One region of the Paenibacillus lacisediminis genome, then DNA from elsewhere that is predicted to be linked to it. Evidence: riboswitches for the same ligand, from Rfam matches in the RefSeq annotation. Region 1 holds a riboswitch; each other region holds the start of a gene.
What was found. A riboswitch is a leader RNA that binds a small molecule or an ion and turns the genes downstream of it on or off. The one in region 1 is predicted to bind cyclic di-GMP.
Positions count from the first base shown of each region.

Region 2: linked by a shared signal. The riboswitch ahead of ACLD72_RS21520 (amino acid adenylation domain-containing protein) and the one ahead of ACLD72_RS11945 (methyl-accepting chemotaxis protein) in region 1 are both predicted to bind cyclic di-GMP.
Region 3: linked by a shared signal. The riboswitch ahead of ACLD72_RS18430 (chemotaxis protein CheW) and the one ahead of ACLD72_RS11945 (methyl-accepting chemotaxis protein) in region 1 are both predicted to bind cyclic di-GMP.
Region 4: linked by a shared signal. The riboswitch ahead of ACLD72_RS17905 (polysaccharide deacetylase family protein) and the one ahead of ACLD72_RS11945 (methyl-accepting chemotaxis protein) in region 1 are both predicted to bind cyclic di-GMP.

Region 1 covers NZ_JBKIAX020000005.1:168,469-173,805, forward strand. Annotated here, with positions in the region: gene ACLD72_RS11935 (thiamine pyrophosphate-binding protein) at 1-600, opposite strand, end outside; gene ACLD72_RS11940 (GAF domain-containing protein) at 621-1,052, opposite strand; gene ACLD72_RS11945 (methyl-accepting chemotaxis protein) at 1,070-2,335, opposite strand; cyclic di-GMP riboswitch class I at 2,541-2,630, opposite strand; gene ACLD72_RS11950 (M42 family metallopeptidase) at 3,263-4,336, opposite strand; gene spoVAC (stage V sporulation protein AC) at 4,816-5,316, shown strand; gene spoVAD (stage V sporulation protein AD) at 5,316-5,337, shown strand, end outside.
Region 2 covers NZ_JBKIAX020000012.1:46,330-51,666, reverse strand. Annotated here, with positions in the region: partial or broken gene ACLD72_RS21535 (NAD(P)H-dependent oxidoreductase) at 1-134, opposite strand, end outside; gene ACLD72_RS21530 (hypothetical protein) at 351-776, shown strand; gene ACLD72_RS21525 (aldo/keto reductase) at 1,127-2,116, shown strand; cyclic di-GMP riboswitch class I at 2,333-2,422, shown strand; gene ACLD72_RS21520 (amino acid adenylation domain-containing protein) at 2,538-5,337, shown strand, end outside.
Region 3 covers NZ_JBKIAX020000009.1:149,572-154,908, forward strand. Annotated here, with positions in the region: gene ACLD72_RS18430 (chemotaxis protein CheW) at 1-1,972, opposite strand, end outside; cyclic di-GMP riboswitch class I at 2,108-2,196, opposite strand; gene ACLD72_RS18435 (WIAG-tail domain) at 2,456-5,337, opposite strand, start outside.
Region 4 covers NZ_JBKIAX020000008.1:313,237-318,573, forward strand. Annotated here, with positions in the region: gene ACLD72_RS17900 (NCS2 family permease) at 1-1,200, shown strand, start outside; cyclic di-GMP riboswitch class I at 1,403-1,492, shown strand; gene ACLD72_RS17905 (polysaccharide deacetylase family protein) at 1,564-3,060, shown strand; gene ACLD72_RS17910 (nucleotide sugar dehydrogenase) at 3,121-4,443, shown strand; gene ACLD72_RS17915 (glycosyltransferase family 2 protein) at 4,471-5,337, shown strand, end outside.

The DNA.
Region 1 (5,337 bases):
CTCCGCTTCGTTCAGCAGGGCGGCCGCCCGGTCCAGCTCCGCCGGATCGAACGGAATTTGCTGAAGCAGCGCGGGATTCGGGGCGGCGGGAAGGCTAAGGGGCGCATCCATCCGCTGTATATCGATAGGCACGGAAATATGTACCGGCCCGAAAGGAGGTGTAAGGGCGATCCTTACCGCCTTGTCCAGCTCGGCCATGACTTCCGCTTCGTTCATGACCGTGTTGCTGTATTTGGTGATCGGTCTGACGATATCCTGGGCATCCATCTCCTGGATGGCTCCTTTACCGATTTGCCACCGGTTCACGTAGCCGGTAATTACGAGCAGGGGAGCCTTGGCCCGCATGGCGTCGGCGATCCCGTTCATCATATTCGCTACGCCTACCGCCCCGGCGCCGGCGCAAACGGCCAGCTTCCCGGAGGAGCTGGCATACCTCGCCGCCATATAAGCCGCACCGGCTTCGTTTTTCGTAATGATCGGCTTCATATCGACATCGATCAACGCATCATAAATCGGACCGATGATTCCTGCCGGAATCCCAAAAATATAATCCACTCCGGTTTCCTTCAAATACTTGAGTATGGCTTCGGCTATGTTCATATTCCGGATGTCTCCTTGTCCTAGAGTTGAAACGCATCTCTGTATTCGTTCACCAGTGCTTCCGCACGTTCGATCTCCTCCGCGGAGAAAAAGTGCAGCTTGCCTATCGAGGCGACGACGACAATGCCTTGTACCGCTCCATCCTGCATGACGGGAATAACCATGATGCTGTCGATCCCGAACAGGAAAAACTCATCCGCCGATCGAGGATCATTTTTGACGTCCTGGACCACCGCCGTTTCAGGATGGGCCAGCAGTTCGCGAAGCAGACGGTCATGTTCGATATAGACCGGATTTTGCGCATGTACGCTTTTCCAGCGCTCTACGCCAAGGTGATCCGTTTTCGTTTTCAACACCGGATTCAAGCGGCCTTCCCTGATTTCGTGATAGGCGATATCGGCCACGCCGGTCAGGCGCTCCAGCGCATCAAACAGCAAAGCTAATCGCTCCATGCCCATCCTCCTCGCCGCTAGATTGAATATCTGTTTAATAGGGACTTCAGTTTATCCGCTTCCGTCTCAAGCTGCTTGGAAGATTCGAGCGTTTCTTCCATGGCGGTCAACTGTTCTTCCGAGCAAGCCATGATCTCTTTGGTCCCGGCCAGATTGACCTCGGTAATCTCGAGCGTTTGTTTTACGGAGTCCATGATTTGTTCCGTGCTTGCGCTGATCTGCTGCGTAACCGCGGAAACCTCCTGAACTCGGGTGGACACTTGCTCGGCCAAATGCACGATTTGCTGGAAGGAGTCGCCGGCAGAGGTAACGAGGATGCTTCCGGTCTCGACCTCGGTCATGACCCGTTTCATCGCTTCGATCGATTGATCGGAGCCTGTTCGGATATGTCCGGCCATCTCGGCGATATCCTTGGCCGATGCCGCTGACTGCTCGGCAAGCTTGCGGATTTCGCCTGCAACCACCGCGAATCCTCTGCCGTATTCGCCCGCTCTTGCGGCCTCGATAGCCGCGTTGAGCGCCAGCAGATTGATTTGGCTGGAGATTTCCGAGATCAGCAGAGTGACTTTGTCGATTTCCTCCGTTCGCTCGCCGAGTTGGTTTACGGTTTCCGACGAAGCGACCGTGGTTTCGTAAATTTTGCTCATTTGGTCAACCAGGCGGTCGATGCCTTCATTGCCCGCATTCGCCTGAGCCGCGGCCTCAGTCGCTTCCTCCGCGACCCCTTGCGATGACAGGGCGATGTGCTCCATGCCTTTTCCGACTTCTTCCAGCATCAGGTGGTTGTTCCGCGCGCTTTCGACAAGCTGCTCGCTTCCTTCGGAAATCATTTTGATTGATTCCGTCACCCCTACAACAAGGTCGTTGCAAAACTCCATATTGCCCGTTAAATTCCGCGACGTATCGGCTACCTTGGCCGACATATCCTGCATATGCCCGGCCGCTTCCCTTAATTGGACGCCGATAAGCTTCAGGTGGCCGGCCAGCTCGCCGAACTCGTCCGTCATCTGCACGTCGCCGTCAAAAGCTAAATTGCCTTCTGCCATAGCTTTGGTCCGCTCGGCCATTTTTTGGACCGATTTGTCGAGCAGGCGGGCAATCAGCACGGCTTCCCCCGCGCTTATCAAGGCAAACAGAACCATCATCAGCACGGCGCTCCAGCCGTTCATCAGCCCAAGCAGATAGAAGACCAGAACGAGCACGATCGCCAGCACCGCAAGCGGTCCGGCAACCAGCAACAACAATTTGCGGGCTAAGCCTTTACCGAAATGTGATAATTTCAAGTTACTTACTCCTTTGCCGTCACTCTATTTCCCTTAGCAGCTGCCGTTTTCCGTGTTTCGCCGTTTTTACTTTTTGGAAGCAGGTCCCCTCCTTGCCCGTAACTTGCCGCGACGATGTAACCAGCCCCAAAGCCCAAATGAAGCCAAAAAAAAGAACTTTCGCGAAGAAAGTCCGGCGGCCAACAAGCCCAAGGTTCAGCATAAGGTTGGCATCCCGGCGGTCATGATTCCGTTAAGAATTTTAGACCCGTGGCTTTGCGTCCCTGCCTTTCGGACAGGTTTGCGATTTACATCTTATTCCTTGTATTTGTTTGTGAATGATGGGAGATTGAGGTCGCGGCGCTCCCACAAATTTAGGAATATAATACTTATATCGGAGGGCAGGTCTTGATTTTTCATAAAATTTTTCGGTAAATTCAAAAAATTTTCAAAAATAGGGGACTAGAGGTGGGTGTCCATGGTTCTAGATGTGGAGGGAAAATATGGGATTGATGGGATAAAAGAACTATATATCCCATTTTTAGATTCGAAGCATTGATAGCTGACCTGCCATATACGGCTGGTTGTCCTCTGACGTAGAACCACCGCAACCGTGAACCCACCGCAACCCCGTAGCGGCTAACGGACCTGAGCGACCTTATTTGCCCTGAAAAGCGGAGTTTCAATTTCTAACGGACCAGAGAGCTCTTATTTGCGCGAAAATGACTAAAAAAGCGCCTTTATATGCCCAATAAGGTCTCTGGTGTCCGTTAAGTTCAAAAAGCCCGCGATTTTGCCGAAATAGCGGCACTCCGGTCCGTTAGGATGCGGCGGGGAGCTCATCGGCTTGATTAAGCGAAAATAAAGCTCGCCGGACGGATGGTCAAGTCAAACAAGAAGTTCGCCTGCCAGCCAAGCGTTAGGTAAAGCAGCGCTTCGACCGTTCTACTAGCTCTGTTCCAGGATGGTGGCCAGCGTAGTGCGGTCAAGCCCTTTGACCAGCCGGATCAGCAGCTCCTTGGCGGCCGCGTAGTCGTCGGTATGGATGATGGACGACGAGGTGTGGATGTACCGCGAGCAGATGCCGATCACGCCCGAAGGCACGCCGATGCCGCTCAAATGTACCGGGCCGGCGTCGGTTCCGCCCGTAGACACAAAATATTGGTATTTGATGCGGTGCGTGTCCGCCGTGTCCCGGATGTATTCCACCAGCCCCCGGTGCGTCAGCATCGTCGGGTCGAATACCCGCAGCAGCGCGCCTTCGCCCAGCTTGCCGAAGGCGCGTTTGTCGCCGGTCATATCGCCTGCCGCGCTGGCGTCCAGCGCAAAAAAGATGTCCGGCTGGATCAGATTGGCCGCCGTGCGGGCTCCCCGCGTGCCCAGCTCCTCCTGTACATTGGCTCCGCAGTACAACACGTTGGGCAGTTTTTCCCCATGCAAAGCTTCCAACAGCTCGATCGCCAGACCGACGCCGTACCGGTTATCCCAGGCCTTGGCCATGATTTTTTTCGGGTTGACGAGCGGCATAAATTCGCAAATCGGCAAAATTTGCTGCCCGATTTGCACGCCGGCTGCTTCCGCTTCCTCGCGGCTGTCGGCACCGATATCCAGGTACATCGATTTTAAGTCGACCGGCTTGCTGCGCTGGGCTTCATCCAGCAGGTGGGGAGGCGTCGATCCGACCACGCCGACGATTTTCCCTTTCGGCGTAATGATCTGCAGGCGCTGCGCCAATACCGCCTGGCTCCACCAACCCCCGAGCGGTTGAAAATACACCATCCCGTTATCGCTGATGCCGGTAGTGATGAAACCTACCTCGTCAAAATGCCCGGCGACCATAACCCGCGGACCCTGCTCATCGCCGCGCAGAACCCCAAACAAACTGCCAAGCCGGTCCTGAACGAACTCCTCTGTATAAAGGGATATTTTATCCTTAACGAAAGCGCGCAGCTCCCGCTCAAACCCGGGAGCTGCCGGAAATTCGGTCAGCTGTTTAAACAGCTGCTGCGTTTTTTCATTCATCTTGTTCCTCTCCTTTTTTCCTGTAAATGGCAAGATCGAACGCTCTTTACTTAGTATGAACTACCTTGTTCCGATTGTCCACGCGCCTGAAAAGGCCTGTTCTTTTGCCGCCGGGCCAAGCACCAAACCCTTAGCGATGCATATACTGCAGCAAGCAAGGGGCCAAATAAGGGAGGCAACAAAATGGAACGCCGCTCCATGGATTGGCTGTTGATCTGTCTTCTTTTTATCCTGTTGGTCATCATTCTTCTACTTCTTTTTTAAAAACAAATAGGACGCCTTGGACGCCAGTTCCGTTGACTACGCTAATCATTTTAACCCAATGCCCGGTGTCCCGAACCCGCCTAAGCGATCTTGGGCGGGTTTTGTTTTGTTTCCGCTGCGCTATGGATGATTTACCAAACATAACAAGCCGGGTACTGACAAATAATGAATATACCGTGCTTATAAGGCATGAGCAGAAAAAGGAGGGATACCGTTTGCCAACAAAAAGTAAACCGGGCGCCCGGGTAAAGCTGAACCATCTGCTGCTGACGGAAGAGGAGTACAAGCAGGTTGCCGATGGGCATAAGCCAAAGCCGAACATTTGGGGCAATTGCCTTAAAGCTTTTCTGGTCGGCGGTTTCATTTGCCTAGTCGGACAAGGTATCCAGCAGTTGTTCATGACGTTTGCCGGGATGACTTCCAGGGAAGCGAGCAGCCCGACCGTCGCCGTGCTGATTTTGATTTCCGTCATTCTCACCTCGCTTGGGGTGTACGATAAAATCGCGCAATGGGCCGGGGCAGGCACCGCTGTTCCCGTAACGGGCTTCGCCAACTCGATGTGCTCCTCCGCCATCGAATCCCGAGCGGAAGGGCTGGTGCTTGGCGTAGGGGCCAATATGTTCAAGCTGGCAGGATCGGTGGTCGTGTTTGGCGTGGTGGCCGCTTTCGTCGTAGGGATGATTTATGCGATTTTCGGTTTGGAGGGAGGCCACTGATGCTTATCGGCGCACAAACAT
Region 2 (5,337 bases), on a different contig from region 1:
TTCCCGTCAGGGTATGCCTTATACAATTCGTGTACGGTATATTTCTCCGGGGATTTGCGGAGTTCTTCTGCCCATCGCTTATTGATGACGGATTCTTCCATGTTGGGATGGGTTACGATAACAAGAGTTCTCAAAGCTTTGTCCTCCTTAAGGATGATTTATTTTTTGAGTATAATGGGGACGCTGTAAATATGTAAGTATGCACTTTTAGTACAGCAACTTACCAAAAGGTGAGTGTTGATGGGCTCCGGTTTCTGGATTGAACTATATTTTGTGCGAGGAAATTTTGTATAATAAAGAGCAGTATGTTTATTACATATCTTATTTTGAAAACTTGGGAGATTGAGAGCATGAAAAAATTAAAAGTTCCTGCATTATTTCTCACAGCAGCTATGTTGTTTCTTACTTTCGTGGCGTCAGCATCTGCTATTAAGGATACGGATGATCAGGTTGCAAGTGATCCGACGGATGTAATTCTGATCGATGGTGTTCGTCAATCGGGCGGCAGCGGGTATACCCGCTCGTTTACAACCGTACCGGAATACGGTAAAAACATGGAGGTTTGGGTGAAAAACAACTCCGCTTCATCCGTTTACTTAGAAATCAGCCGCAATGGGGTCGAGTTGCTATCTGATTATGAATTAGGGCCGGGTAAACAACAAACGGTAAGTTATCAAGAGCTCGCTGCCGACGGCTTAAGCGGAGATTGGAAGATTTACACTTATAATAGAACTGGGGCCAAATACGATCTAAGCGTTAATGCAAGACAGTTTTAACTGAGCTTTATTTCAACAAGGAGGAGCTTGGTTTGGATATTTTGAAGACGAATGGTTTTATTGTTGACTTGGACAAGTTGGAATTAAGATTGCCTGAAAGGGCGGATTGATTGTTTCTAAAACGAAAAGCCGGTGCGCGACTTGGTTGCGCACCGGCTTTTCGCAGTTCGCTCAGCAGGGTTCCCATCTCTAGGGTGAAAAGTCCCGAACGGGGGCTGGCGAGCACCTATCGTTGTCTCGGAGTATACAAATGTCAAGTAAAACCAGGAAGGAATAACAGGTTTTACTATATAATTAAACAAGCAGGAAATTATTTGAATGTAAACTTTTTTTTGGAAGGGCTGATAACGATGACAGATTCACTGCGGTTGCGCAAGCTGGGCAACTCCGATTTAATGCTGTCGCCGCTTGGACTTGGCTGCTGGCAGTTCAGCAACGGAAAGGGAGTGGTTGGCAAATTTTGGCCGGCGCTAAGCAAGGAGGAAATGCGGCAAATCATACAGACCAGCTTGGAAGGCGGGATCAATTGGTTTGATACCGCCGAAGCATATGGTGGGGGACAGTCTGAAGAACTGCTGGCCGGCGCGCTCGGGGAGCTCGGCGGGCCGCTCGCGCAGCAGGCGCATATCGCTACGAAATGGTGGCCGGCCTTGCGTACCGCAAGCAGCATTCCCGCGACGATTGATGAACGCATCCGCCGGCTGCATCAGCGGACGATTCACCTTTACCAGGTGCATTCGCCTTATTCCTTTTCATCGGTCGGCGCCGTGATGAGGGCAATGGCTAAATTAGCCGAGGTGGGAAAAATTAAGCATGTGGGTGTCAGCAACTTTTCCGCGGCACAAATGCGGGAAGCCGATCAGGTCCTGCGAGAGCATGGTCTTCGCCTGGCTTCAAATCAGGTGAAATATAGTCTTCTCGACCGGAGAATCGAACAGAACGGAATTCTGGATACGGCCAAAGAGCTCGGTGTGGCGATCATTGCTTACTCTCCGCTGGAGCAGGGGATCTTAAGCGGGAAATTCCACGAAAATCCGTCTCTGGTCAAGGAGATCACGGGTCCGCGCAAGTGGACTGCAGCGTTTAGGGAATCGGGCCTGCAAAGATCAAGACCGCTGATTGAGACACTTGCCCAGTTGGCTCAGCAGTATGACGTATCGCCAACGCAGATTGCCTTGAATTGGTTGATTAACGCTCACGGAGAAAACGTATTTGCGATTCCAGGGGCATCAAAAGTGCATCATGCTTTAGGAAATGCGAAGGCGATGCGGTTTACTTTGACGGCTGGTGAGCTTGAGCAGGTTAGTCATGTTTCCAAACAGGTGCTGAAAATGAAATAACCTGAGAAAAATAGTTTTCCGGTACGTTTGACCGAGATTAAATAGAAAAAAGTAGAAAAAGGTAGAAAAAAGTAGAAAAATACTTGTAAAACTAGTTCTAATAGGGTATTTTAGGAAATGAAAATAGTTTTAGGGATGTGAGGGGGTTGTAGGTAATATAGCTTAGAAGTATCCAATCGGCACACGCTCAAAAATGAATAGCAATTTACTTATTTTCCCGTTTAATCGTAAACACCTCGAAAGTGGTGGACACAAAGCCATGGGTCTAAAGTTGTGTATAACAGCCATGATTGCCAGGTTGCCGAAGGAAACAAGATGGAGTCTAAGTCTGTTCCTGTGCCTTTATACGGGGATAGGCTTTCTTTATTTTCAGCGGGAAAATCGGGAGCTTGACATGCTAAACGACAAGGGGGAATGAATGATGAAAACAAGTGCGGATCGTATCACTGAGTATCCGTTAAGCTCCTATCAGAAAGACATATGGTTCGAACAGTGTATGTACCCCGGCAAACCGATTTATAATCTAGGCGGGTATATTGAGATAAAAGGAAATCCGGATTGTTCTGTCATTAAGGAGTCTTTGCAACTATTGATCGGACAACACGATTCTCTCAGAACGCGTGTCATCGAGAAGAAAGGGGAACCCTTTTTAACCATTCAGCCGGACGTTAAATATGAGGTTCCCGTTCATGATTTTTCGCTCAAGGAAAATCCAAACGCTTATTGCATGCATTGGATGAAAACGGAATTTCTCAAACCATTTCAACCGGAAGACGATTATTTTCAGTTTGCTATTTTGAAAGGCGGCTCGAATACATATTTTATTTTGCTGAAAGTGTATCATCTCGTGATCGATGGCTGGGGATTTGCTCTTCTCGTCAGTGAACTCATTGACAATTACAACGAATTGGTGCAAGGAACCGGTGAATTAAGCAGGACAGTTTATTCCTATACCGATTTCATTGCCGATAATCAAAATTATTTGCATTCTCCGGCCTTTATCAAAGACAGGGAGTTCTGGCAGAACAAATACCAAACCGTTCCGGAACCTCTCTTGAGCGAAGGGGCGAACAACGCCGAGGGAGACGCCGATACTGTTTGGAGCGATCGGCGCACTTTAACGATAAACAAGGCGTTATACGAGCGCATGGTGGAGTTTTGCAAAGCGGAAGGATGCTCATCGTTTCACTATTTTTTAGGCATCCTGTTTCTTTATTTCAGCCGGGTTTGCCAGCGGGACGAAATGGTGATCGGGGTCCCGGTTTTCAATCGGAGCAAAGTGCAATATAAGCGGACTCTTGGGCATTTCGCCAATGTGCTTCCGCTGCGGATCAGCCCAGGGCAGGATGTAAGCTTCAAAGAGTTGATGAAGCTGATCAAACGTGAGCTTATGCAATGCTACCGGCATCAAAAAATGTCTTTCGGCGAAATCTACAGGGCCGTTTACGAAAATAACCGTGAGAAAGGCAATCTGTTTGATATCTCGCTTTCTTTCGAAGAACAGGAAATGAGAAAAACCTTTACCGGGACGGCAACCCGGAGTGTAAGCATGACGCATCATCATGAACGGAATGCGCTTACCCTGCTGATATGGGGGCAGGAAGGTGAAGCCGACGTAACCGTAAATTTTGACTATCGGATACAGGCTTTTGAGAAATTCATCCCCATTGAGAACGTCATTCGCCACTTTGAATATTTATTTGCTCAGGCGTTGGACCAAAGTGATGCTCTTATTTCGCAAATTGAAATCGTGCCGGAGCAAGAACGCCGGGTGCTGCTTGGCGATTTCAACCGCACGGAGACGGAATACGCGAAGGAGCAAACGATCCACGGGCTGTTTGAAAAACGGGCGGAACAAAGGTCTGATCATCCGGCCCTAGTCTTCGGCGGGCAAACCCTGACCTACCGGGAACTGAACGAACGGGCGAACCGGCTGGCGAAAGCGCTCCGGGAGCGGGGCGTGAAGCCGGACGATATCGTCGCCATCATGGCGGAGCGCTCCATGGACATGGTCATCGGCATTTTGGGCACGCTGAAGGCCGGGGGCGCTTACCTGCCGATAGACCCGAATTACCCGGAGGAACGGATTCAGTACATGTTGGAGGACAGCGGGGCTTCGATTTTGCTGACCCCTCAGCATCTGCGGGACAAGCTTAGCGCCTATCGGGGGCAGAGCGTGAATTTGGACGGGGCCAGCGCCGGATATGGAGGTCAGGACGGAGGAGCCGATAGCGCCGCCAATCCGCAGCCGGTCAACAAGCCGGAGGATTTGGCCTATATCATCTATACCTCGGGATCGACCGGGAAACCGAAAGGAGTCATGGTCGGACACCGGGGCGTGATCAACCTTCAACACTTTTTCCAGGACAAATGGGGCGTGAACGGTGCGGACCGGATGCTGCAGTTTGCCAGCAGTTCGTTTGACGCTTCGGTGTGGGAAATGTTCACGATCCTGCTGGGAGGGGGAACGCTGTATCTCGTGTCGCGGGATATCATCAACAACCTGAATGATTTCGCCGCCTTCGTGAATGAAAACGAAATTACGATCGCCCTGCTTCCGCCGACGTATCTGGCGGGGCTGGAACCGGACGCGCTGCCGGCGCTGAAAAAACTGGTGACCGGGGGATCGGCGATCACCAAGCCGCTGGTCGCGCGGTGGAAGGACCGAGTGGAGTATATGAACGCTTACGGTCCGAGCGAGTCGAGCGTCATCGCCACCGCATGGACCTACCGGGACGAGGAGATGAACTATCCGTCGGTCCCGATAGGCAAACCGATCGACAATACGCGGATCTATGTTTTGGACGGCCGGCAAAGGCTGCTGCCGCTGGGCGCGGCGGGGGAAATGTGCATTGCCGGAGACGGGCTGGCCCGAGGGTATTTGCACCGGCCGGAGCTGACGGCGGAGAAGTTCGTGCCGAATCCTTATGAAGCGGGGGAGAAGCTGTACCGGACGGGCGATTTGGTGCGTTGGCTGGCGGACGGGAACATTGAATACCTCGGCCGGATCGACGATCAGGTGAAAATCCGCGGCTTCCGGATCGAGCTGGGCGAAATCGAGGCAGGGCTGCTGAAGCATGCGCGGGTGCGGGAGGCGGTGGTGATCGCCCGGGAAGATAAGCGCGGCGAGAAATATCTGGCGGCGTACTATACGGCGGAGGGCGAACCGGGAGCGGAAGAACTGCGGGAGCTGCTGCTGCAGGAGCTGCCCGATTACATGG
Region 3 (5,337 bases), on a different contig from region 1:
CGGTAATCTCAGTCTTGACCTTATACCGTTCGTAAAGGCGCAGTACGCCGTAGCACTGCCCGCGCACCATGACCATTTCGTTGCCGTCGGGATCGGTGACCACGCTGCCGGGGGCGGCGCGGAACGATTCCTTGATCGCCGTCGTCGGGATCGTATATCTCGCCATCCCCACCTTCACGTTCATGCCGTCGATAATCGCCAGGGTCAGCGGAATGCGGATCGTAATCGTTGTTCCTTCACCCGCCGCGCTGTCCACCGACACATTGCCGCCGACGCTTTCGATATTACGCATCACGACATCCATGCCGACCCCGCGCCCGCTGAATTCGGTAATGACCTCTTTCGTGGAGAAGCCGGGCAGAAAGATCAAATTGTAAATCTCGCGATCGCTCATCTCCGACTCGTCCTTGAACAGCATTTGCCGCTCGCGGGCGCGCTGCAAAATTTTCGCTTTGTTCAGCCCCCGGCCGTCGTCGCGTACGATGATGAACACCTCACTCCCGACGTTTTTCGCTTCAAGGGTCAGCGTCGCGGATTCCTCCTTGCCAGCCTTTATGCGTTCCCCTGGAGTCTCGATACCGTGGTCTATCGCGTTTCGCACAAGGTGCATGATCGGATCGGAGATATGCTCGATGATGTTTTTGTCCACTTCCGTATCCTCGCCAAGCAGCTCCAGCCGGACCGACTTATCCTGTTTTTTGCACATATCCCGTACGATGCGGTTCATCTTTTGAAACGTATTAACCAGCGGTACCATGCGAATCGACATGACCTTGTCCTGGATTTCGCCGGTGATCTTCCGTAAATGCCGGGCGGCCTTCTGAAACTGTTCAAGCTCCAGTCCGGCCAATTCCGGGTTTTGCGTGACCATCGATTCGGCGATGACGAGTTCGCCGACCAGGTCCATCAACTCGTCGAGCTTGGCCAAATTCACGCTGATGAAGCTGGAGTGCTGCGAGGCATTAGCTCTGGCGTTATCCTGCATTTTGGCCTCCGGCGGCTGCGGAGTGCGGGCAGCCGCTCCCGGCACCGGGGAGGGGGCGGCGGCGCCCGGCTCGGAAGGGGAGGCTGGCGCAGGATCTGTAGAAAGCGCTGCTTCGTGCTTTGGAGAAAGTGCCGCCGTAGACTCTCCTGTACGTGCTTCCGCTTCAGGTATCGGCCGGAGCGTCTCTGCCGCGGCGGCCGTCTCAGCCTCCGGCTCGGCCCGGCTTTGTTCCGGCAAATCGATAATTTCCAAATGCTTTAAGGATGGCGCCTGCGACAGGTAAGAAGCTACCGTGTCCGCAGATTCGCCGTTCCGGAACAGGATTTGGAAGCCCTGCTCTCTAATAAGCGAGGCTGTTTCCGGATTTTCGGCAATGTCCTCGGGCCAGTAGGCGAAATGCTCGGTCATTTCCTGCAGGCTGTGAACGACTTGATATGCCCGAACATTTTCCATGTTGTAATCGTCATCGAAATAAAGAACGGCTTTTAAATGAGCGTCGGGGGCGGAAACCTCAGCGTCCTGACGTTTGCCAGTCTCGAGGTCTTCAAGAGGGGAAACAGCCGGCCCGGCATCCTGTGCGGCTTTGAGTTCCTCCAAATATCCGGTAATGCTGCTTTTGAGCGAAGATGCGTCCCCGTCGGGGGAATCGCCCTGCCTGATCTTATACAGCTCAAGCTTAATGAAATCGCCCCCCTGCAGCACCAGCTCGGACAATGCCGTGCAATCGGCCAAACGGGGCTGATGTTCGCGGATAAACGCAAACAGATCTTCCATGATGTGCGACAAAGCCGCGATGTTATCGAAATTCATCATCGTAGAGGAGCCTTTGATCGTGTGCATAATGCGGAAAATGTCGTGGATGGCGGCGGACGGAAAAGCGTTAAGCTCTTCGCATTCCAGGATGATCTGTTCCAACTGCTCGAGCAGCTGCGAATTTTCGTGAAGATAGACCTCTAATAACGGATCGCTATTCTCTTGTTCTGCCATAAACTATCTCCCCGTTTTGCATAATTCGACACTGTTTATGTTTTTTCGACAAATTCCGGGCATAAAAAAACTCCTTCTTCATAAACCTTCTAGCGAAGAAAGAGAACCCGAAGAAAGAGAGGACGCCTATCTAACTATAGAAACCCGGCTGCCGTAGCTGTTACTGGTACTTTAGGCCCGTGGCTTTGCGTCCTTGTCTTTCGGCAAGTTTGCCCTTCTAGTCTTTGCTATTTTTTAGTTGGTTTCATACTAACACGCCTGAGCAGATTGTGTAAATACTAAAAAAACAGCCGGTTTGAGCCGTGAGCAAGCCCGATTGACCGACGAAGTATGCAGCGGTTTCCGAGCCGGAATCACGGCTATCCCTTGGGTAATTCGACGCAGTTCCGGGCACCGGCAGGGATGAATCCCCGCCCGGCAGTCACGGCAAAAGCCGCCGAGTTTTGTTCGGCGGCCCTGTTTCAACCTTATCTTTTCTAGTCGCTAAAGCGTGCTTCCGATGGCAATCCACATGACGAAGCCATAGTGAATATGGCTTTCCTTCAGCCTGGAAATCGTGATGACGGCCGAATCCTGCGTTTGTTCGCTTAACGTGGCGTAAAAAGCCGAATGGTTCGTCATCGCGACGATAACAAAGTTGGGACTGGCAAACGGTTCTTCAAATTCAACCGTAATTTGCGTTTCGACCTCATCGCGCGGCAACAAAAACGCTGACATTCCAAACTGCTGTTTGGCCGGCTGGTCCAGCAGCGTCTGAACCGGAGTAAAGGCAAGGTGCTCTGCACCAACCGCACCGGTTTTCAGGTGGCGCGAGGCAACCGCTTCATCTGCAAGCTGTGCGCTGCCGACTGCCGCGTTGGCAAGATGCCCGCCTTGCACCGCTCCCCGCTGCAGATGTTCGCTGCCGACGGACTCCTCGGCCAGAATGTCGGCGTCCACAACACCGGCCTGAAGATGTACCCGATCTATCGATAATGGCTGAATGTCCTCCCCGTCGATCCCTTTTTCCGGCAGCAGCCCGCTGCGCTGCAATTCTGCCGACAAATGCCAAACATCAATCGACTCGGGGCCGATGTGGCGGGATGTGATCGCCGCTTCCTCGATATGCCGCCCTTCTACGCTCTCCTTCGCCAGATGCAGCGCCCGGACGGACTCGGGGGCCAAATGAGTGCTCTGCACTGACTCGGGGGCGAGATGCCCGCTTTGCACCGCTTCCCGCTGCAGATGCTCGCCGCCGACCGCTCCCTCGGCCAGCACCTCGTCGTCCACAGCTCCGGGCTGAAGATGCGACCGGCCTATCGACAGCGGGTGAATATCCTCCCCGTCGATTCCTTTTTCCGGCAGCAACCCATTTCGCTGCAGTTCGGCCGACAGATGCCGGACATCGATCGACTCGGGGCTGATGTGGCGCGAGGCGATCGCCGCTTCTTCGATATGCCGGCCTTCTACGCTCTCCTTTGCCAGATGCAGCGCCTGGATGGACTCGGGGGCCAAATGAGTGCTCTGCACCGACTCGGCGGCGAGATGCCCGCCTTGCACTGCTCCACGCCGCAGATGCTCACCGCCAACCGCACCCCCGGCCAGCACCTCGCCATCCACAGCTCCGGCCTGAAGATGCTCCCGGCCTATCGACAACGGGTGAATATCCTTACCCTCGATTCCGTCTTCCGGCAGCAGCCCGCTGCGCTGCAATTCAGCCGACAAATGCCAGACATCGATCGACTCGGGGCCGATGTGACGCGAGGCGATCGCCGCTTCCTCGATATGCCGCCCTTCTACGCTCTTTTTCGCCAGATGCTGCGCCTGTACGGCCTCAGCGGCCAGATGGGCGCTCTGCACCGACTCGGCGGCGAGATGCCCGCTTTGCACCGCTCCCTGCTGCAGATGCTCGCCGCCAACCGACTCCTCGGCCAGCACCTCGCCGTCCACGACTCCGGGCTGAAGATGCTCCCGGCCTATCGACAGCGGGTGAATATCCTCCCCGTCGATTCCTTTTTCCGGCAGCAACCCATTTCGCTGCAGTTCGGCCGACAGATGCCGGACATCGATCGACTCGGGGCCGATGTGGCGCGAGGCGATCGCCGCTTCCTCGATATGCCGCCCTTCCACGCTCTCTTTCGCCAGATGCTGCGCCTGTACGGCCTCTGCGGCCAGATGGGCGCTCCGCACCGACTCGGCGGCAAGGTGGCGAGATGCGATCGCCGCTTCCTCGATATGCCGCCCTTCTACGCTCTCTTTCGCCAGATGCTGCGCCTGTACGGCCTCTGCGGCCAGATGGGCGCTCCGCACCGACTCGGCGGTGAGATGCCCGCTTTGCACCGCTCCCTGCTGCAGATGCTCGCCGCCAACCGACTCCTCGGCCAGCACGTCGCCGTCCACGGCTCCGGACTGAAGATGCGACCGGTCTATCGATAAGGGGTGAATATCCTCCCCGTCGATCCCTTTGTCCGGCAGCAGCCCGTTTCTGCGTAATTCGGCCGACAGGTGCGCACTCTCGATCACTGCGGGCGCAAGATGACGCGAGGCGATCGCCGCTTCCCCGATATGCCGCCCCTCTACGCTAGCCTCCGCCAGATGCTGCGACCGGACGGCTTCAGCGGCCAGATGAGCGCCCTGCACCGACTCCTCGGCAAGGTGGCGCGAGGCGATCGCCGCCTCCTCAATATGCCGCCCCTCTATACTGGCCTCTGCCAGATGCTGCGACCGGACGGACTCAGGGGCCAGATGGGCGCTCTGCACCGATTCCGTGGCGAGATGCCAGCTTTGTACCGCTCCCCGCCGCAGATGCTCGCCGCCAACCGCCCCCCCGGTCAGCACCTCGCCGTCCACGGCTCCGGGCTGAAGATGCGACCGGCCTATCGACAGCGGATGAATATCCTTACCCTCGATTCCGTCTTCCGGCAACAGCCCGCTGCGCTGCAATTCAGCCGAAAAATGCCAAACATCGATCGACTCGGGGCTGATATGGCGAGATTCGATCGCCGCTTCCTCAATATGCCGCCCTTCTACGCTCTCCTTCGCCAAATTCTGCGCCTGTACGGCCTCAGCAGCCAGATGGGCGCTCTGCACCGACTCGGCGGCGAGATGCCCGCTTTGCACCGCTCCCTGCTGCAAATGCTCGCCGCCAACCGACTCCTCGGCCAGCACCTCGCCGTCCACGGCTCCGAACTGAAGATGCGCCCGGCCTATCGATAAGGGGTGAATATCCTCTTCTCCGATACCGTCTGCCGGCAGCAGCCCATTCCGCTGCAGTTCGGCCGACAAATGCCAGATATCGATCGACTCAGGGCCGATATGGCGCGAGGCGATCGCCGCTTCTTCGATATGCCGGCTTTCTACGCTCTCTTTCGCCAAATGCTGCGCCT
Region 4 (5,337 bases), on a different contig from region 1:
GGTGCCGGGCTGATCACGATTCTTATGGGATTGTTCGTCAACATCCCGATCGCGCTGGCACCGGGCATGGGGCTGAACGCCTACTTCATGACCGTGGTGCTTAGCTCGGGTGGGGCTATCACTTGGCAGGCGGCGCTTGGCGCGGTATTTATTTCCGGTATCATTTTTCTGATTCTGACGGTGACGAAGGTGCGCCAGCTGCTGCTGGTCGCCGTGCCGCAGAGCATTAAGGCGGCCATCACGGTTGGCATCGGCCTGTTTGTGGCCAGCCTCGGTTTGAAGATGAGCAACCTGATCGGCGCCAATCTGTCGGGGGTAACGGACACGTCCGCCACGGTTCCCGGCAGCAGCATCAACTTCACGCTGGGCGATTTCGTCCATAGCCCCGATGTCCAATTAACGTTGATCGGCTTGATTTTGATTGCCATTTTGATGTCGCTGCGGGTCAAAGGAGCGCTGTTGATCGGGATTATCGCCACGACCATAATCGGCATTCCGATGGGCGTCACCAACGTTTCCGGACTTTCCGGCGCCAGCTGGCTGCCCGCTTTCGACAACCTTGCGGTAGGCCAGCTCGATTTGGGCGCGGCTTTGCATCTGGGACTGTTTGAAATTGTTTTTGTATTCACGTTCGTTGAATTGTTTGATACGTTCGGCACTTTGGTCGGCACGGCCACCCGCGCCGGCTTGATGAAAAACAAAGAAGAAGGCGAGAAAAAAATCGGCAAGGCGATGCTGGTGGATGCGGTTGGCGTCAGCGCGGGCGCGTTTCTTGGCACCAGCACGATCACTTCCTATGTAGAGAGCACCGCTGGTGTGGCCGAAGGCGGACGCACCGGGCTCACTTCGGTAACGACGGGGATTTTGTTCCTCCTGGCGCTGTTCATCGCTCCGCTAGCCGGTGTTGTGCCCAGTGCGGCAACGGCTCCGGCGCTGATTATCGTCGGCGTGCTGATGATCGGCCAGGTCAAATCGATCGAGTGGGATGAGTTCTTGCATGCATTCCCGGCGTTTTTGACGATCGTATTGATGCCTTTTACCGGAAGCATCGCCAACGGGATCGCCGCCGGTTTAGTCTCTTATGTCATTCTGGGCGGATTCAACAATCTGTTCAGCAAAAACAAAGTCAAAATTCATTGGCTGATGTGGGTGCTGGTGGTTCTTGTACTGGCCCGCTACATTTTCCTTGGTACCGAATAACGGGATTATCTCGGCCAACAAGGGTGTCCGCTCCGAAAGGAGCAGGCACCCTTGTTTTTTAGCTCTATTTTTAGGAAATTGGACATGGAAGGAGCTGGGGCTAAAATCCCGAATATTTTTTTGTGAATCCGCTTTTTTTCATAAACAATGGATTGATTTCCAGCGGGAGTCGATTATAATAAATTTAAATAATTAAATGAAACGAAGTTAAAGGCAAACTATTCGAAAGGATAGGACGCAAAGTTTGGAGTCTAAAGCGTGCAAGCAGCGCTATGATTGTCCGGCCGCCATGCAGGAATGGCGGTTTTTTTATTTTCAGTGTTTTGATTGGTAAAAATTAACTTTCAAGAAGAAGGTGAACTCATGATATCGCTTGGAGGACAAGGGGCCCGTGCCGTACGGATCGGTATCGCCATAGCCCTGCTTGCGTTTTGGGTGGCCGGCTGCAGCCGGGCCAATCCGCAGGCGGACAACGGGGATGGGACTTCTTCCCTTTCCGGTGTTCAGACCGTTTCATCACAGCAGCAGCCAATTACCCGGTATACCGGAGAACCGAGCAAAGCTTTGTCTTTTGTATACACAGCCAAAAAAGAACTTTCCCTAACGTTTGACGGGTTGGGCGATCGCGAGACGATCATGCGTTTGCTGGATGAGCTGGACAAGTACCAAATCAAGGCGACGTTTTTTGTCCCGGGCATGCGGGTGGCCGAGGAGCCTGATCTCGTCAAGGAATTGGTCAGCCGTGGTCACGAGGTGGAAAACAATACGTTGACGCGCGCCGACTTAACGACCTTAAGCTATGAAGAAATCTATAAAGAAATCAACCGTACCAACGGATTGATTGCTGACGCTACAGGTAAGACGCCGCAGTTTGTCCGGACCCGGGGGGCCCGCATAAGCGACGATGTCCGCCTGGTGGCGGCGCAAACCGGACTGCAGGCTGTCGTTTCCTACAACATTAACCCGAAAGACAGCGACATGCAAAGCGCCAAGGAAATCGGCGATTACATACGGAAGTACATTAGCCGCGGCGGCATTATTGCGCTAAATACGGACGTGAATCCCGAGGTGGTATCCTCCATTTCCTATATTGCGGATGCGGCGAACGAAGTGAGCTATAAGCTGGTGCCGCTCGCAAAGCTGGTGCAAGACGGAGGGGAGCGGAAGCCGCTGGAGCAGATTTCGGGATACGATGCCGCCCGGATCAACCCCGATTACAAGCAGGCGGACTATAATCTGATTTATAACGCCAAAGATATCGCCAAATGGAACTCGCACGGCAAAAAGGTCGTTGCCCTGACCTTTGACGATTGGGGCAGTGATTTGACCGTCACCCGTCTGTTGAAAGTTCTGTCGGATCATGACGTTAAAGCGACCTTTTTTCTGCGGGCGAACGGCGTGGAGAACAACCCGAACCTGGCTCGAGCGATTGTTGAAGAAGGCCATCTTGTCGCCAATCATACCTACACTCATCCCGTAATTACGCAAATACCGCCCGATGAGCTGCAGGAGGAAGTGGTCAAGGCGCACCGCGTCATCACCGAGGCGATTCAACAGCAGCCGGCGATGTTGTTCAGACCTCCAACCGGGGAGATCAACAAAGAAACGGCCAAGGTGATCGCGGCCACGGGGTATAAGACGATCGCTTTGTACGATGTGACTACCCTGGACTGGAATTCCGACCATGACGCTCAGTACATTTTAAACGGGGTGCTGCATCAGACGACCAACGGCAGCGTTATTTTGCTGCATATGCTTGACGGTATCCATACACTGGAGGCTTTGCCGGAAGTGATCGACCAGTTGAAGCGGCGGGGTTATTCCTTTGTGCTTCTGGACGAGCTGTACGGGATGAAATAAAGAACGGACGCTTACTTAGCATCTATGAATACTCAAGGGGAAATGAACGGAGTTGAACTTATGGATTTGGATCAGTTATACACAAACATTGCGAAGCGGACGGCCAAGCTGGCTGTCGTTGGACTAGGGTATGTCGGCTTGCCGCTGGCGGTCGCATTTGCCCGGAAAGCAAACGTGATCGGATTTGACTTGAATCCTCGGAAAATAGCCGATTACCAGGCGGGAAAAGATCCCACTGGCGATGTGGGAGCCCAGGCGATTGGGGCGAGCGGGATTGACTTCACTGCGGATGAGACAAGGCTGGGGGAGGCATCGTTTTACATTCTGGCCGTACCTACCCCGGTTCAAAATGATAAAGTGCCGGACCTCACTTACGTCAAGAACGCCAGTGCCATGGTCGGCAAACATTTGCGCCCCGGCTCGGTGGTCGTATACGAGTCAACGGTTTATCCCGGCGTCACCGAGGAAGTGTGCGTACCGATCCTTGAGGCGGAGTCGGGGCTTACATACGGGATTGACTTTAAAGTCGGCTATTCCCCCGAACGGATCAATCCGGGCGATCAGGTTCACCGGCTCGAGAACATCGTGAAAATCGTTTCCGGCATGGACGAGCAGACGCTTGGCCTTGTGGCGAAGGTTTACGAGCTAGTGATCGAGGCGGGAGTTTACCGGGCCGAGAGCATCCGTGTGGCCGAGGCGGCCAAAGTGATTGAAAACGCCCAACGCGACATCAACATCGCCTTTATGAACGAACTTTCCATGCTGTTTCACCGGATGGAGATCGACACGAAAGCGGTGTTGGCCGCGGCGGGAACCAAATGGAATTTCCTCAAATTCACCCCGGGGCTGGTCGGCGGTCACTGCATTAGCATTGATCCTTACTATTTAACGTATAAAGCAGAAGATGCGGGGTATCACTCGAAAATCATTTCCGCGGGACGGCGCATCAACGACGGGATGGGCAAGTATGTCGCCCGCAGCATCGTGAAGCTGCTGATGCGCCTGCGGAAAGATTTATCGGATGTGAAAGTAGGCATTCTGGGCCTGGCTTATAAGGAGGACTGCCCTGACTTTCGCAATACGAAGGTTACGGATATTATCGAGGAATTGCAGGAATATGATATCCAGCCGCTTGTCTATGATCCGTGGGTGGACCCGCAGCTTGTGTATGAAGAGCACGGACTGGAGCTGGCAAATTTGTCCGATTTGCGGGATTTGAACGTGGTGGTACTGGCTGTGCCTCACAGCGAATTCCTCGGCATGAGCCGGGAGGATTACGACCAGTTGTTCGGGGCGGACAAGAGCAAAGTGTTTGTCGATGTTAAGGCGGTTTTTGCTAAAGGCGATTTTGAAGCGGCGGGCTACCACTACTGGAGCCTTTAAAGGCCCGATCTTATACGTTAAGGGGCAATGAACTTGAGAAAAAAGAACCAACAAAAACAGCCGGTTGAAGTGCTCTCCACGCCCAAGGCAGACCGGCGATTACTTGCCCATGTCCCAGACCCGGAGAATATCCGCAAGGCGTTGGACCGCAGAGGCGGATTCCGGTTAAATGACGAGGTGGACGGTACCGCTGCCGACAGTAAGCTGCCCCGTCTGCTCAGCCTGCGTTATGAGGCCGATTTCCCCGTTACCTTGTTCCCCCAGGGGGACGGTAAAAAAGCGGGGAAGAAAGCGGGCGCAAAGTCCGGGATACGCGGAATGGCCGCGGATATTTCTTCAACGGGGATTTTGGTGGAGCTGGAGCCAGGCGATGCCGAAACGTGCCGAGAGGGCGACGTGTTCGAGCTGCGCTTCAACATTCCGCCGGGGACGATGCCGGAGGGTTTTGAGTCTAGGGTAAAAATAAAAGCGACGGTCATCCGCCGGTTTACCCGTGAAACGCCGGACGGGGAGAAACCGATGGCCGCGCTTGCTTTTGAAAGCAGTCTTTACAATTACTTTCAGAAAAGGCGCTGGGGTTACTCCGTTTATACGGCGAGCGGATTGCTGTTCGTCGCGATGACGATCATTTTGCTGATGCGCGTCGAAAGCATCATCTATTTCAAATACAATATCCTCCTTTATTTATACAGCCTTACGGCGGCCGTATTTTTGCTTACCCGGTATTTTTTCGGGGCCTTGTACCGCAACGTGCCGGTCAACCCGGATTACACGCCGGGCGTGTCGATCATTATCCCTTGTTTTAATGAAGAGCAATGGATTCAACGCACCGTTCTCAGCTGCATCAATCAGGAGTATCCGATCGACAAGCTGGAAGTGATCGTTGTGGACGAC